3 regions of the Rhizobium ruizarguesonis genome follow, and region 1 is predicted to be linked to each of the others. Evidence: riboswitches for the same ligand, from Rfam matches in the RefSeq annotation. Region 1 holds a riboswitch; each other region holds the start of a gene.
The links. A riboswitch is a leader RNA that binds a small molecule or an ion and turns the genes downstream of it on or off. The one in region 1 is predicted to bind thiamine pyrophosphate.
Positions count from the first base shown of each region.

Region 2: another riboswitch for thiamine pyrophosphate. It lies ahead of thiM (hydroxyethylthiazole kinase); the one in region 1 lies ahead of thiC (phosphomethylpyrimidine synthase ThiC).
Region 3: another riboswitch for thiamine pyrophosphate. It lies ahead of J3P73_RS22770 (YkoF family thiamine/hydroxymethylpyrimidine-binding protein); the one in region 1 lies ahead of thiC (phosphomethylpyrimidine synthase ThiC).

Region 1 covers NZ_CP071682.1:432,379-437,305, reverse strand. Annotated here, with positions in the region: gene thiO (glycine oxidase ThiO) at 1-193, opposite strand, end outside; gene thiC (phosphomethylpyrimidine synthase ThiC) at 195-2,018, opposite strand; TPP riboswitch at 2,112-2,223, opposite strand; gene J3P73_RS36305 (hypothetical protein) at 2,444-3,154, opposite strand; gene J3P73_RS36300 (hypothetical protein) at 3,240-3,416, opposite strand; gene J3P73_RS36295 (hypothetical protein) at 3,564-3,875, opposite strand; partial or broken gene J3P73_RS36290 (IS5/IS1182 family transposase) at 4,088-4,300, shown strand.
Region 2 covers NZ_CP071680.1:482,767-487,693, reverse strand. Annotated here, with positions in the region: gene J3P73_RS30375 (acetamidase/formamidase family protein) at 1-528, shown strand, start outside; gene J3P73_RS30370 (ABC transporter ATP-binding protein) at 525-2,213, shown strand; TPP riboswitch at 2,358-2,454, shown strand; gene thiM (hydroxyethylthiazole kinase) at 2,505-3,308, shown strand; gene thiE (thiamine phosphate synthase) at 3,305-3,940, shown strand; gene thiD (bifunctional hydroxymethylpyrimidine kinase/phosphomethylpyrimidine kinase) at 3,937-4,746, shown strand.
Region 3 covers NZ_CP071678.1:4,656,126-4,661,052, reverse strand. Annotated here, with positions in the region: gene J3P73_RS22780 (ABC transporter ATP-binding protein) at 1-574, opposite strand, end outside; gene J3P73_RS22775 (ABC transporter permease) at 571-1,377, opposite strand; gene J3P73_RS22770 (YkoF family thiamine/hydroxymethylpyrimidine-binding protein) at 1,465-2,097, opposite strand; TPP riboswitch at 2,088-2,201, opposite strand; gene J3P73_RS22765 (NADPH-dependent FMN reductase) at 2,427-3,041, opposite strand; gene soxR (redox-sensitive transcriptional activator SoxR) at 3,125-3,589, shown strand; gene J3P73_RS22755 (SDR family NAD(P)-dependent oxidoreductase) at 3,764-4,534, shown strand; gene J3P73_RS22750 (ArsR/SmtB family transcription factor) at 4,638-4,927, shown strand, end outside.

The DNA.
Region 1 (4,927 bases):
GACCGCGCATGAGTACCGCAACATCAGCACTCTCCCGCTCGCACCAGGGCGCCAACATTCCGCCCGCGAGCCACGAAGCAGCACGCCTGAAACCGTCATATGGATCGAGCACAGTGACCTCGGCATCTCGAGCGCGCAGTTCATGCGCCACCGTCAGGCCGGCAACGCCGGCCCCTTTGACAAGAACACGCATCTCATTCGCTCGTTTGCTGCAGGGTTTCTACCGGCATATAGAGGCCGCCGCCCTCGCGATAACGTGCCGCCATCGCCTCCAGTCCCTCCTTCTGCGCTTCGGCGCGGATATCGTGCGAGATGCGCATCGAGCAGAATTTCGGTCCGCACATGGAGCAGAAATGCGCGACCTTGTGCGCCTCCTTCGGCAGCGTCTCGTCGTGGAAGCTGCGGGCGGTTTCGGGGTCCAGCGAGAGGTTGAACTGATCCTCCCAGCGGAATTCGAAACGGGCACGCGAGAGCGCGTCATCGCGCAGCTGTGCCGCCGGATGCCCCTTGGCGAGATCGGCGGCGTGAGCCGCTATCTTGTAGGTGATGACGCCTACCTTCACGTCGTTGCGGTCGGGAAGCCCCAGATGCTCCTTGGGCGTGACGTAGCAGAGCATCGCCGTGCCGAACCAGCCGATCATCGCTGCGCCTATCCCAGAGGTGATGTGATCGTAACCCGGCGCGATATCGGTCGTCAGCGGCCCGAGCGTGTAGAAAGGCGCCTCGCCGCAGACTTCGAGCTGCTTGTCCATGTTCTCCTTGATCTTGTGCATCGGCACATGGCCGGGGCCTTCGATCATCACCTGGCAGTCTTTCGCCCAGGCGACCTTGGTCAGCTCTCCCAGTGTTTCCAGTTCGGCGAACTGCGCCGCATCATTCGCGTCAGCGATCGAGCCGGGGCGCAGGCCATCGCCGAGCGAGAAGGAGACGTCATAGGCGCGGCAGATGTCGCAGATCTCCTCGAAATGCTCGTAGAGGAAGCTTTCGCGGTGATGACGGAGACACCACTTCGCCATGATCGAACCGCCGCGCGAGACAATGCCGGTCACCCGGTTGACGGTGAGCGGGATGTAGTGAAGCCGCACGCCGGCATGGATGGTGAAATAGTCGACGCCCTGTTCGGCCTGTTCGATCAACGTGTCGCGATACACCTCCCAGCTCAGGTTCTCGGCAATGCCCTCGACCTTCTCCAGCGCCTGATAGAGCGGCACGGTACCGATCGGCACCGGCGAATTGCGGATGATCCATTCGCGGATGTTGTGGATGTTGCGGCCGGTGGAGAGATCCATGACGGTATCGGCGCCCCAGCGGGCCGCCCAGACCATCTTCTCAACCTCCTCCGCCATCGATGAGGTGACGGCGGAGTTGCCGATATTGGCGTTGATCTTCACCAGAAAATTGCGGCCGATGATCATCGGTTCGGCTTCCGGATGGTTGATGTTGGCGGGGATGATCGCCCGACCCGCCGCCACTTCCTGCCGGACGAATTCCGCCGTCACATGGTCGGGAATATGGGCGCCGAAGCTCTCGCCGCTGCGGACCATGGCTTCGGCCCTCGCTTTGGGGCCGAGATTTTCGCGGATGGCGATGAACTCCATTTCCGGCGTGATGATACCGGCGCGCGCATAGGCGAACTGGGTGACGGCCTTGCCGTCCTTTGCGCGCAGCGGCTGGCGTAGCGCGGGGAATTCAGGCGTCAGCCTTTCGCCGCTGGCAAAGCCGTTGTCTTCGGGACGGACATGGCCCTGATAGGCCTCGACGTCGCCGCGGGCGAGAACCCAGTCGCGTCGCAGTGAGGGCAGCCCCTGTTCGATACGGATCTCGGCGCCGTCGATCGTATAGGGGCCGGAGGAGTCGTAGACGACAACGGGCGGCTCGCCCGATGTCGGATGCAGGCTGATTTCGCGCATCGGCACGCAAATGTCGGGATGGATGTCCCCGCGAATGTAGATCTTCCTGGATGCCGGCAAGGGGCCGGTGGTGACGGTTGGGGTGATATTCTTTGCGGCGATATTCATGGTTTGAGGCTCCAAGTTTGAGTTTGGAGACCCAGTCCTCAGCCGGAATGATGGAAAGACGCCGGCACGGATTCCACGCGTGAATCCGAAACCTCTCGAGCGCTTGCACCGTCCCTACGCCAGTATGAACTGGATCAGGTTCAACGGGTCACTGCGCGCGATAGCAGTATCTCAGCCCCTTGCCGGGACCCCCCTGGTGAATGCAAAAAAGGGTAGAGGCTTGCCGAGGGGACTGTCAAGCGACAATCTGCGACGGCTTGGAGTCAGGTTACACTCAGGCTACCGTGCGTGGTCGCCGCGATCAAACGAATCGACAAGTCAGTCGCCCGACCGGCACGCTTCCGCAAGGCAGGCGCTCTTGTCGCATGCCGTGGCTGTCGATTTTTATCCCGCGCAGTTCAGCAAGTATGCTGAGTACCGAAGCGCTATTGAGAAAGCAGGCGCGGAACTGGAAAGTCTAGTACTTTGTCCGTGTAGCTTTCGACCAAGGCGCTAAACGGCTTGCCATCTCGAAGTTTCAGTATGGCACGATGTTCGAGCAGGAACGGCGGCAGGCTGAGGGAACTTGTTTCATGCGCTGTTAAGCCCTCCATGTCCCAGCCTTCGGATAGAGGGGACCAGAGCAACATGGCAGACAGGTTTGTGCGAGTGAAATTAAGAGCCTGAACGGCTCTGCCAAACGCGATATCGCTGGTCTTCAAAGCCTGATTCATCTCTGCAGTTAATTTTGCGGGTACATACCAATTGTCGGCTTCCGACAAGATGCGGTCGCCGCAGACCAGGCGGACGCGGCGATAAGCGATCAGCTCACCGGGTCCGACGGTCAGAAGTTCACGGATGTGCTCATCGGCGGGCTTGTCTTGCCCGCCCACACGCTGAGCTACAATCTTAGAACCTTCCGGTGCGAGCTTGTGCGCGGCGCACCAGCGATCAAGGGTCAACGTAGCACTGGCGTTACTCAGGAGATTGGCATTCAAGGTCTGAAGGACCGCAAGCGCTTCCACTCGAGATGTCGGCGAGTTCAGCCACTGAGACCCTATAGACGGTTCTTGCGCAATTGCGATCTGGGTGCCCAGGACGATGGCAGTCGCTGCAAGTGCGGCGATGCGAATGCGTTTCGAAGAACAAAATGACACGGAGAACGAATCCTTTCTGCAGTAAATTTGATGGGCGAACCCTGCGCGTCAAATTTCCTTGATTTTGGCAGGCGAGCGCGCGTTGTCAGCGTATTTGATGCCAGCAGCAAGATTTGAACTGCGCCTTGCGGGTACCGTTTAACGGTCGGGTTCCCGATAGACTTTCATACCATCTTCCGATGTTCCTGCCGTGCTGGTTCACACCTGTTGAAGCCTGTGTGCCCGAGCCGTCCTTTGCTTGCGTCGCATCAAGGTCGTTCATGATATCCTCCATCCGCTCGCCGACCTGTTGTTGGAGTTTGCAAGCGTTGGCGACCGAGCCGGCGCTTCCATCCTGGAATATGGAAACCTGATAGACGTGGATTTCAAAGGAGGAACGTGGCGGCCGGTCCAAATTCTCCCAATTCACTTAACGGTTTAGCGCCTTTGTCGTCCTCTCGCTCGTTGCGGGATGTTCATACAGCTGGATCGGATAGAATAGGTAGCAACCGAAAGCAAAATCCAGGAGCAATTGTTCGAAAAAGGTCTTCTTCGTCGACGCAGAGCCCTCCTGCCGGTCGAGTGACAATTGTAGACCAGGCAGCGACACGCCGTCGATGGTTGCCAGCCGCAGATGCGAATAGCCAAGGCGCTTGTCTGATTTCTTTTGGTGATCCATGTCGTCGTGCTCCTTGTGCAAGCCTCCCGACGATGACGTCGCCGGCAAGATTTCGGCATTCATGGGAAAGAATCTTCCTGTTGCACTGTCGTAACTCGTCATAACAGGACACTTGATGAAAACGACAAGCAACGCAACAGATGTGCCGGATATATTTTAAAGTATATCGTTTCAAATTTGGCAGATCTCATTTTCTATTGTAGGAAATCCGTGAGTTGTGGAATATATTATTGTATATACTTCGATATATATATATCGCATTTCATGTCTTTGGCGGCCGCATGAAATGGCAACTCTCTAACGGCTACGGCAAACGCTCGCTGGTCGAAACGGCAATCGGGCGATAAAAGTCCATCATCGGGCGGCGTCTGCGGGCGAGGTCGCGGCCTGGTCAGCAGACCGAAGGCGTCATCGGCTGCGCCGTTCTCAATCGCATGCTTGACTGCGCACGCCCGAAATTCGTCCGCCGCAAGGCACCCTCGGCATGATCAGCCGTTTCAAAGATCCCCATCCGTTCAATTCCAGATCTGTGCACTAACGCCCGCGGTCGTCGCCGATCGCATTTGTAGAGTTTGCTGTCTCAATGCATCACTTCTTCTCGGAACTTAACGCGGCCGCAGAGAGGAACGCGCGGAAGTCGACCGTCGATTCAAGGAGTCGGACGCTGACGCTGACAGGGTCGCCATGGCAGGGGTACGGCCGTCAGCATTCGGTTGAGAATTCAGGCCATGATCGTTTTTACCCCTCGTGTATTTGCACAATCTATGGCCAGCGATTGGACATGGTCATGAAATAAAATTGCATCGACAAGTGCAGATGACATGTCGTCGCCAACGACCTCTCCGGAGAGGTCTGCGCCGGAGCCAGGAGGTCTGCGAGGGCGAGTGTAGAGTTGCCGCCTCGACCGGCCCAGTTCAGCGACTGCCCGGTCCATTGCGGCGGCGCCGCTCTTGTTAATCTCTCCTGCCATCGGGTTCGATACTCCTGAAAATACCCGGGGATTGATGAGGTTCTCTCATTCACGACGACGATTCTTTCAAGAATGAGAGACTTCACAAACAACGATGAATGGACCGCAAAACGAAATAGATAGAAGCTTACCAAAACTGCGTCAC
Region 2 (4,927 bases), on a different replicon from region 1:
TTTGCCGGCACGATCGGCGTCGCACCCGCCGAGCCCGGCACCCACTCCGTCGTTCCCCCGCGTCGCGTCGGCGGCAACATGGACATCCGCGACCTGACGGCGGGGGTAACGCTCTACCTGCCCGTCGAGGTCGACGGCGCGCTGTTTTCGATCGGTGATACCCATGCCGCCCAGGGTGATGGCGAAGTCTGCGGCACGGCGATCGAAAGCCAGATGAACGTCGAAGCGACGATCGAGCTCGTCAAGGACGCCAGGCTGCAGACGCCGCGCTTCACCACGACCGAACCGGTGACGCGCCATCTCGACGGCGCCGGCTACGAGGTCACGACAGGCATCGGCCCTGACCTGATGACCGGGGCGCGCGAAAGCGTCATGCGCATGATCGATCTTCTCGGCGCCGAACATGGCATGAGCGCCATCGATGCCTATCTGCTCTGCTCGGTCTGCGGCGATCTGCGCATCAGCGAGATCGTCGACCAGCCGAACTGGGTGGTTTCCTTCTACTTCCCGAGGATCGTGTTCGCGTGAACGAAGCCATGCCCGCCGCAGCACCGGTGCTCAGCCTTCGCAATCTGAGCGTCGATGCCCGCACACCCGAAGGCCGCAAGCCGGTGCTGCAGGATGTCAGCTTCGCGCTTGCAAGCGGCGAAACGCTCTGCATTGCCGGCGAATCCGGTTCCGGCAAGTCGGTCACCTCGCTGTCGATCATGGGGCTCTTGCCGAAGGCCTCGCTGAAGGTCGCCTCCGGCAGCGTGCTGCTTGGCGAGCGCGACCTGCTCAGGCTTTCCGACCGGGCGATGCGCAGCGTGCGCGGCGGCGATATCGCCATGGTGTTCCAGGAGCCGATGACCTCGCTGAACCCGGTCATGTCGGTCGGCAACCAGCTGACCGAGGCAATCCGCGCGCACCAGGGCAGCGACAATGCCGAGGCGGTGGCACTGAAGATGCTCGATGCCGTGCAGATCACCGAGCCGGCCCGGCGGCTGAAGCAATATCCGCACGAGCTTTCCGGCGGCATGCGCCAGCGGGTGATGATCGCCATGGCGCTCTCCTGCCGGCCGAAGGTGCTGATTGCCGACGAGCCGACGACGGCACTCGACGTCACCGTGCAGGCGCAAATCCTCAGGCTGATGCGCGAGTTGAAGCGCGAATTCGGCGCCTCGATCATCCTGATCACTCACGACATGGGCGTTGTCGCCGAAATGGCCGATCGCGTCGTCATCATGCAGAATGGCAGGATCGTCGAGCAGGGAACGGCGCTCGCCGTCTTCCAGCGGCCGAAGGAAGCCTATACGCAGCAATTGCTGGCCGCCGTCCCGCGGCTCGGCGCGCTTGCCGGCACCGATCATCCACCGCGCATCACGCAGCGCGCCGTCGAGACGCTGCATCCGGACCGCACGCCGGTTCTGAACGTGCGCGACCTCACCGTCACCTATGGCAATGCCGCAAGCCGGTTTTTCAAGGGCAAGCCGCCGGTTGCAGCCGTAGACGGCGTCTCCTTCGATATCCTGCCGGGTGAAACGCTAGGTCTCGTCGGCGAAAGCGGCTCGGGCAAATCGACGACAGGCAAGGCCGTGCTCGGCCTCATCCCCTTCAAGGGCAATGTCCTGATCGACGGCCGCAATATCGCCGGCCTCAGCCAGCGCGAGATGCGGCCCGTGCGCCGCTCGGCGCAGATGATCTTCCAGGATCCCTATGCCTCGCTCGACCCGCGCATGGCCGTCGGCAAGGCGATCGGCGAACCGATGCTCATCCACGGCATCGGCAACCACAGCGAACGGCAAGACCGCGTCGCCGAACTGCTGCGCCGGGTCGGCCTGACGCCTGATGCAGCGACGCGCTATCCGCACGAGTTTTCAGGCGGCCAGCGCCAGCGCATCTGCATCGCCCGGGCGCTGGCACTGGAGCCAAAGCTGATCGTCGCCGACGAGAGCGTCGCAGCGCTTGACGTCTCCGTCCGCGCCCGGGTGCTCGACCTGCTGCTCGAACTGCAGGAAACCATGGGGCTCGCTTATCTCTTCATCTCCCACGACATGGCCGTCGTCGAGCGCATGTCCCACAACGTCGCCGTCATGCGCGCCGGCCGCATCATCGAAACCGGCACGCGGCGGGATATCTTCGAGAACCCGAGGGATGACTATACCCGCGCGCTGATCGCCGCGGTTCCGATCCCCGATCCGGAGGTCTATCGCGGCAGGGAAGCGCATGCGTGATTGAAGGTTTGAGACTGACTAGAATGTCGACGAGGAGCGCCTCGTCGGCTGACCGCGTTTCGTAAAAGAGACGCGCCGCCGCGCCGGTCGCAGGATTGTCATTTTCGAGGTGACATCAGCCCCGTTCTCTGCGAAAAAGAGCGCGATGAGAGACAGGGGCGTTCGTCGACCGACGGGCTGAGAAGCACCCTTCGAACCTGAACCGGATAATGCCGGCGGAGGGAGTCGCTCGGGGTCGCGGCACAGCCCGCACGAACCGCCCCGTGCCCGCCCCCGCCTGAAAGGGGCCACATGCAGACCAAGACCACACCAGGAGCGATGCTGAAGGCGATGCGCGAGAAGCCGCCGCTCGTTCAATGCATCACCAATTACGTCGCCATGAACATCGCCGCAAATGTTCTGCTTGCATCAGGCGCCTCGCCCGCCATGGTGCATGCCGCAGAAGAAGCCGGCGAGTTCGCCGGGATCGCCAGTGCGCTGACAATCAATATCGGCACGCTGTCGACGCAATGGATCGACGGCATGCAGGCGGCGGCGAAGGCGGCGACGTCAGCCGGCAAACCCTGGGTGCTCGATCCGGTCGCCCATTATGCCACTGCCTTCCGCCGCAACGCGGTCGCCGACCTCCTGGCGCTCCGTCCAGCCATCATCCGCGGCAACGCTTCCGAAATCATCGCGTTGGCCGGCGGAGAGAGCCGTGGCCAGGGGGTCGACAGCCGCGATCCGGTCGAACAGGCGGAAGGTTCGGCGCGATGGCTCGCTGAGCGTCAGCGGGCGGTCGTCGCCGTTACCGGCGCCGTCGATTTCGTCACCGACGGCGAGCGGGCCGTGCGCATCGAAGGCGGCTCGGCCTTGATGCCGCAAGTCACAGCACTCGGCTGCTCGCTCACCTGCCTCGTCGGCGCCTTTGCCGCGACGGCACCTGAGGATATCTTCGGCGCGACGGTTGCGGCACTTGCAACCTTTGCCATCGCCGGCGAGGAGGCAGCACTTGGGGCGGCCGGCCCCGGCTCCTTCTCCTGGCGCTTCCTCGATGCGCTGGCCGCGCTCGACGCCGAAACGCTTGACGCCAGGGCAAGGATATCGGCCGCATGAAGGCCTTCGACCTTTCGCTCTATCTCGTCCTTGACCCCGATCTCTGCGCCGGGATCGGCATGGTCGAAACCGCGCGCCTTGCCGTTGCCGGCGGCGCCACCATGGTGCAACTGCGCGACAAACATGCCGGCACCATCGGGATGATCGAGACCGGCCGTGCCTTGAAACAGGCGCTGAATGGGACCGGCGCCCTTCTCATCGTCAACGACGATGTCGAGGCGGCAATCGCCATCGGCGCCGACGGGTTGCATATCGGCCAGGAGGACATGGATGCGATGAGAGCGCGGACGATGATCGGCCCCGACATGATCCTTGGCCTGTCGGTCGAGAACGAGGCGCTCGCCGGTGCCGTCGATCCTGATCTCATCGACTACACCGGCGTCGGGCCAGTGTTTGCGACGCCGACCAAGGCCGACCACAAGCAGCCGATCGGTTTTGACGGTCTTGCCAAGCTGGTGAAGGCCTCGCCAGTGCCGTCGGTCGCGATCGGCGGGCTCAAGGCGGATCATGTCGCCCAAGTGTTCGCCGCCGGCGCCAAGGGGCTTGCCGTCGTTTCCGCCATCTGCGGCACGCCCGACCCGGAAGCGGCCACGCGCCGCATCGCCGCAGAAATTCGAAAGGTCAGCGCATGATCCGCAACGTTCTCTCGATCGCCGGCTCCGATCCCTCGGGCGGCGCCGGCATCCAGGCCGATCTCAAGGCCTTTTCCGCCCGCGGCGTCTACGGCATGGCGGTGCTGACCGCGCTGACGGCGCAGAACACGCAAGGTGTCAGCGGCGTGCATCTGGTGCCGCCGCAATTCGTCGCCGACCAGATCAATGCCGTCTTTGCCGATGTCCGCGTCGATGCCGTCAAGATCGGCATGATCGCCAATGCCGGCATCGCCGATGCCGTTGCCGGTGCGCTGTCGGACCACCGCGACATTCCGATCGTCATCGATCCGGTCATGATCGCCAAGGGTGGAGCCGCCCTGCTTGCGCCCGAAGCGGTCGACGTATTGACCCGCCGGCTGCTGCCGCTTGCCACACTTCTGACCCCGAACCTGCCCGAAGCCGCCGCCCTGCTGCACCAGCCGGTGGCGACAAACCGCGCTGACATGGCGGCGCAGGCCGAGCGCCTGCGCGCACTTGGCCCGGTCGCGGTGCTGGTCAAGGGCGGCCATCTCGACAGCGACGAGAGCCCTGACGTGCTTGCCACGGCCGCCGGCCTGCACTGGTTCGAAGCCAGGCGCGTGCCGACCAAAAACACCCACGGCACCGGCTGCACGCTGTCCAGCGCGCTGGCGGCCGAACTCGCCAAGGGCGCTTCGGCGCAGGAGGCGGTCGCCATCGCGAAGGACTACCTCGCCGGCGCGGTCGCGGCTGCCGGAAGCCTCACCGTCGGCTCCGGCCACGGCCCGGTGCAGCATTTTCATGCGCTCTGGAAACACGGCATATAAGCGCTCGCTCAGCGAACATGCCGCCAATCGAAAACGGCCCGGCCTTCCCGGGCCGTTTTTGCGTTCGGCACCTACTTTGCGTTGAAACCGCGGCGACTGCGTCGGGTCGTCCCCTTGCCCCTTTGAAAAACCCTGTTGACAAGCCCGGCCAGATGGCCAAGTCTATGACACTAAAAGGGGA
Region 3 (4,927 bases), on a different replicon from region 1:
CATGGGTGATCAGCAGCGCCGTCCAACGGTGTTCGGTCCACATGCCCTGCAGCCATTCCTGGATCTGCGTGCGCGTCAGCGCGTCCAGCGCGCCGAAAGGCTCATCGAGCAGCAGCATGTCCTGGGTCTGGACCACGGTGCGCAGCAGCGCGGCGCGCTGGCGCATGCCCCCTGATAGTTCTGAGGGATAGTGATGCTCGAAGCCGGCGAGGCCGAAGCGCTCGAACAGAGGCGCGACGGTGGCGCGGGCCGCGCGGCGGCTCATACCGCGCACCTCAAGGCCGAGTGCCGCATTGTCGATGATCCGGCGCCAGGGCATCAGCGCATCGCGTTGCGGCATGAAGGCGAAGGAATGCGGCGCCTGTTCCAGCGGCGCGCCTTTAAAAAGCATGCTGCCGGAATCGGGCCGAAGCGCCTGGGTCAGCAATCTAAGGACCGTCGATTTTCCGGAGCCGGACGGGCCGACGATCGAGACGAACTCGCCGCTTGCGACAGCGAGCGAAATATCGCCGAGCACCTTCATGCCGTCGAAGGACTTCGAGATGTTGCGCAATTCAACCATTCCACCGTTCATCGGCGCCGCTCCCCGGATGGTTGCCAGGGCATGATGAGGCGCTGGATCATCAGTGTCGCTCCGAAGAGGCAGAGTGTCAGCACGGCGCTGACGATGACGGCGGCGAGCACGAGATCTGGACGGAAATTGTTCTTTGCGTTGAGGATATAGATGCCGAGGCCGCGGGCGGCGCCGGCATATTCGGCAAAGATCGCGCCGACGACGGCATAGGTGATCGAGATCCGCAGACCGGCGAAGAAATAGGGCAGCGAGGAGGGAAGCCGTGCCAGGCGGAAAATGCGCCAGCGGCTCGCCTTCATCGAATTCAGCAATTCGGTGATGTCACGGTCGGTCGATTCATAGCCCTGCAGCAAGGCGACGAGCAGTGGGAAGAAGGTGACGAGCGCCACAAGCAGGATCTTCGGCAACAGGCCGAAACCGAACCAGAGGACGACGAGGGGCGCGATCGCCACCAGCGGCAGGGTCTGGCTGGTGATGAAGATCGGCAGCAATGCCCGGCGCATGAAGGGCACGAAATCCATGAGGATCGAGGCGGCGAAGGCGAAGGCAAGCGAGAGGGCGAAACCTCCGAGTGTCGCGCCGAGCGTCGGCCAGGTGTTGGCGATCAGCGCCTCGCGGTTCAGCCAGCCCTGGACGACGATGCGCGAAGGCGCCGGCAGGATGGATGGTTTGATGCCGGAAAGATCGACATAGAGTTCCCACGCCGCCAAAAAAACGCAGCCGGCAAGCAAGGCGGGTATGCCCCGGTAGAGAGCGGCGCGGAGCGCGGCAAGGCGCGGATCCGATGGTTTTGACAGTGTCATCAGCGTTCGATTTCAAGCTTTCGTCGGCTGCTGCATAATTCCTTAAATCGGAATCGATTTAAGGAATTATGCAGCAAATTTAAGGTGCTACAGCGTCCTTTGCGCGTCTGAAAATACGTGCGGCGATGTATTGGCCGACACCGTGATGTCGAGGGTCACATGCCCTTCGGGGTCGCCGAAGCGAAAGAAGGCCTCACGAATGGTGGCGAAGACCGCGCCGGCATCACCAGAAAGCCTGGTGCAGAAATTCTTGGCGCGGTCGAAAGTGCCGGAGCGCTTCAGGAAGTCGATGCAGCCATAGATCTCGTCCATATGGGTACCGGTGCCCATGACGTAGAGCGAGAATTGCGCAGCGGTCGGCTGTCCGCTCTCGGTGGTGATGTCAACGGCGGCAAGTGCGGCTCTTATGCGCTCGGCAAGCGGCTCCGCCTGGCCGGGGGAAGGGTTGACGCCGCAGATGGCGTCGTCGGGCTCGCCGGGGCAGCCGCGTGAAACCGCGGCGGACAGCACGCAATGCTCGCCGGTCCTTGCGGCGGCGACGAAAAGATCGTGCATGGCGGCGAAGAGGATGTCAGGCGGGCCGACCAGCAGTGTGGAGATGTCATCGGTCTCGATGCGCAGTCGGTCGCGATAGGGATCGAGCGCCTTGACGGCATCGAGAATGATGCCGACGAAATTGCCGGACATGGGATAGAGTGACACTTGTGCGCCTGAGAACATCTGAACCTCGCTCCGCTGGCATTACCCAGATCAGCTTTGAAGGGTCCAGAGGTTTGCACCTCACATCTCAGCCCCGGCGATACGGAGCTCCCCTGTTATTTGCGCGGAAACTATCACCGGGGTTTTCTCCCCGCAACAGCAAAATTGCGAACCCGTCCGCGCGGTCGGAATGAAGCTGAGGTGACGGAAAACACCCGGACGGAGGTCCTGCCCGGGTGTTCCCAATGGTTCCGTACCTGCCGGGAACGGAACCGGAGCTTCCTGCCTCAGGCGGCTAGCGCATAACCCCGAAAATCGGAATCGATTTTCGGAAAGGATTATGCGCAGATTCAAAGTGATAGAGCGTCCTTAGCGGGTCTAAAAGACGCGCGGCGCTCTATTCCGGCATAGGGACGATCGCTGCGGGCAGTGACGAGTGCCCGCGTCCACCATTCCAGCCTCGCCATCATCCGATCGAGCAAACGCAGTGCATCGGCGGGATTGTCGAGCCGCCCGTCCGGGTCGAAGCGGTTCCAAGGTGCGGCAAAGCTCACCGAATCGCGGATCGTGACGGCGTGGAGTTCGGCAAAGACGAGCCGCAGCTGTTCGACGGCGCGCAGGCCGCCGGATATGCCGCCATAGGAAACGAAGGCGACCGGCTTGCCCTGCCAGGGCTCGAGGAAGAAATCGATGATCGACTTCAACGAGGCGGTGAAGCTGTGATTGTATTCCGGCGTGACGATGATGAAGGCGTCGGCCATGCCAAGTCGCCCGGCGAGCCTGTCGATTTCGGGGTGCGTCATGTCACGGTTGACCGGCAGCGCGAAATCGAGCGGGTCGATGATGTCGATATCAAATTGCGGGAAGCGGACGAGCTCCTGCGTCAGCCATTTGACCACCCGGTCGCAGATGCGGCCCTCTCTCGTGCTCCCATAGATGACAGCCAGCCTGGTGGGTGTTTGCATGCGTCGCTCCTTATTGCGATTGGACTTTACGATTGCGGGAGCAAGGGTTATAAAACCTCAACTAATATTGAGGTCAAGAGGCGATGGATACAATTCCTGCAGCGCCGCTCGGCAAGCTCCTGACGGTCGGTGAAGTGGCGGAGCGCAGCGGCCTGGCCGTCTCGGCGCTGCATTTTTACGAGACCAAGGGGCTGATCTCGAGCATTCGCTCCCGCGGCAATCAGCGGCGCTATGGGCGCGATGTGCTTCGCCGGCTCGGCATCATCAAGGTGGCGCAGCGTGTCGGCATTCCGCTTTCGGAAATCCAGGCGGCGTTCGAGTCTCTGCCGCAGGGACGCACGCCGACCGTCGGCGACTGGCAGACGCTTTCGGCGCGCTGGAAGGATGATCTCGACGCGCGAATCAGGGGGCTTAGCCTGCTGCGCGACCGTCTGACCGGCTGCATCGGCTGCGGCTGCCTGTCGATCGAAAGCTGTCCGTTGCGCAATCCCTGTGACCGGCTTGGCAAAGAGGGGCCAGGCGCGCGGCTTCTGGAGACCGAAAACTAAAAGGCTGGAACTGCTCGGGAAGACCAGTCTCTCCAGGGCGGGACCTTAGTCTCCCCAGGCAGAGACCAAGTCTCTTCCGGAAAGATCGACGCCTGCCTTTCTTTCGGTCGGCGCGCTCATATGTTAAGGGCGAATGACGCAACCGGCGGCACTGTCCGCGAGGAGGACGGCTTCGTGTTCCATCCCAGACTATTCGAAAATCGCAATGTGGTCGTGACCGGCGCCGGTCGCGGCATCGGCCTTGAAGTGGCCCGGCAGTTCCTGGACTGCGGCGCGAAGGTGATCGTCCATACCGGGCGAAAGCCGGGACGCGACCTGCCGGATTTCCTGCTGACGGCTGAATCCGAAAGACGGGCGCTGCTGCTGCATGCCGATTTCTCCGCAGTCGGCGGGGCAGCGCAATTTGCTAAAGATGCTCTCGCCTTCTTCGACAAGGTCGATGTGCTCGTCAACAATGCCGGCACCATGCTTGGTCGTTTTCCCGCTGCCACACTCACCGACGCAGAATATGAGGCGGTCGTGCGGCTCAACCAGACATCGGTAGTGGCGCTGACGCGGGCGCTGCTGCCGGCATTGAAGGCGGCTGAAGGCGCTGCCATCGTCAACACGGTTTCGATTTCGGCGCTGACCGGTGGCAGCCCCGGTTCTTCGATCTATTCGGCCTCGAAAGCCTTCGTTGCGACCTATTCCAAGGCGCTTGCCCGCGAGCTTGCACCGGACGGAATCCGCGTCAATTGCGTGTCGCCAGGAACGATCGAGACGGAATTCCATGAGCGCTATTCCTCCCGCGAAAAGCTTGAGCAGACGAGAAAATCCATCCCCCTGCAGCGGCTCGGCACGGCGGAGGACTGCGCTCCCGCCTATCTGTTCCTGGCGGCTCCCTCGCTCTCGGGCTACATCACTGGACAGGTGATCGAGATCAACGGCGGTCAGCTTATCTGCTGATTTGCTTGGACCTTTTTTGGCATTTCATCACTTTTGACCAATTCGCTTTTGCGAATATGCTATTGTGCTGATCTACCTCATCGCCTCCCTTCCGAGATACAGAATGCCGTTGCCCAAACCCGAGCCGGGGATGACCGGCCAGGAATTGCACAAACTCGCTGGAAAAGCCCACGAAGCGAGCGATCTGCTGAAAGCGCTAGCGCACCAGACCCGACTTCTGATTCTCTGCATACTGGCGAATGAGGAGCGGACGGTGAGTGAAATCGAAAATATCCTCGGCATACAGCAGGCAATGGTCTCGCAGCAACTGGCGCGGTTAAGGCTCGAAGGCCTGGTCCATACGCGCCGTCAGGGCCGGCTGGTCTATTACAGCATCGGCAATGTCAGCGTGCT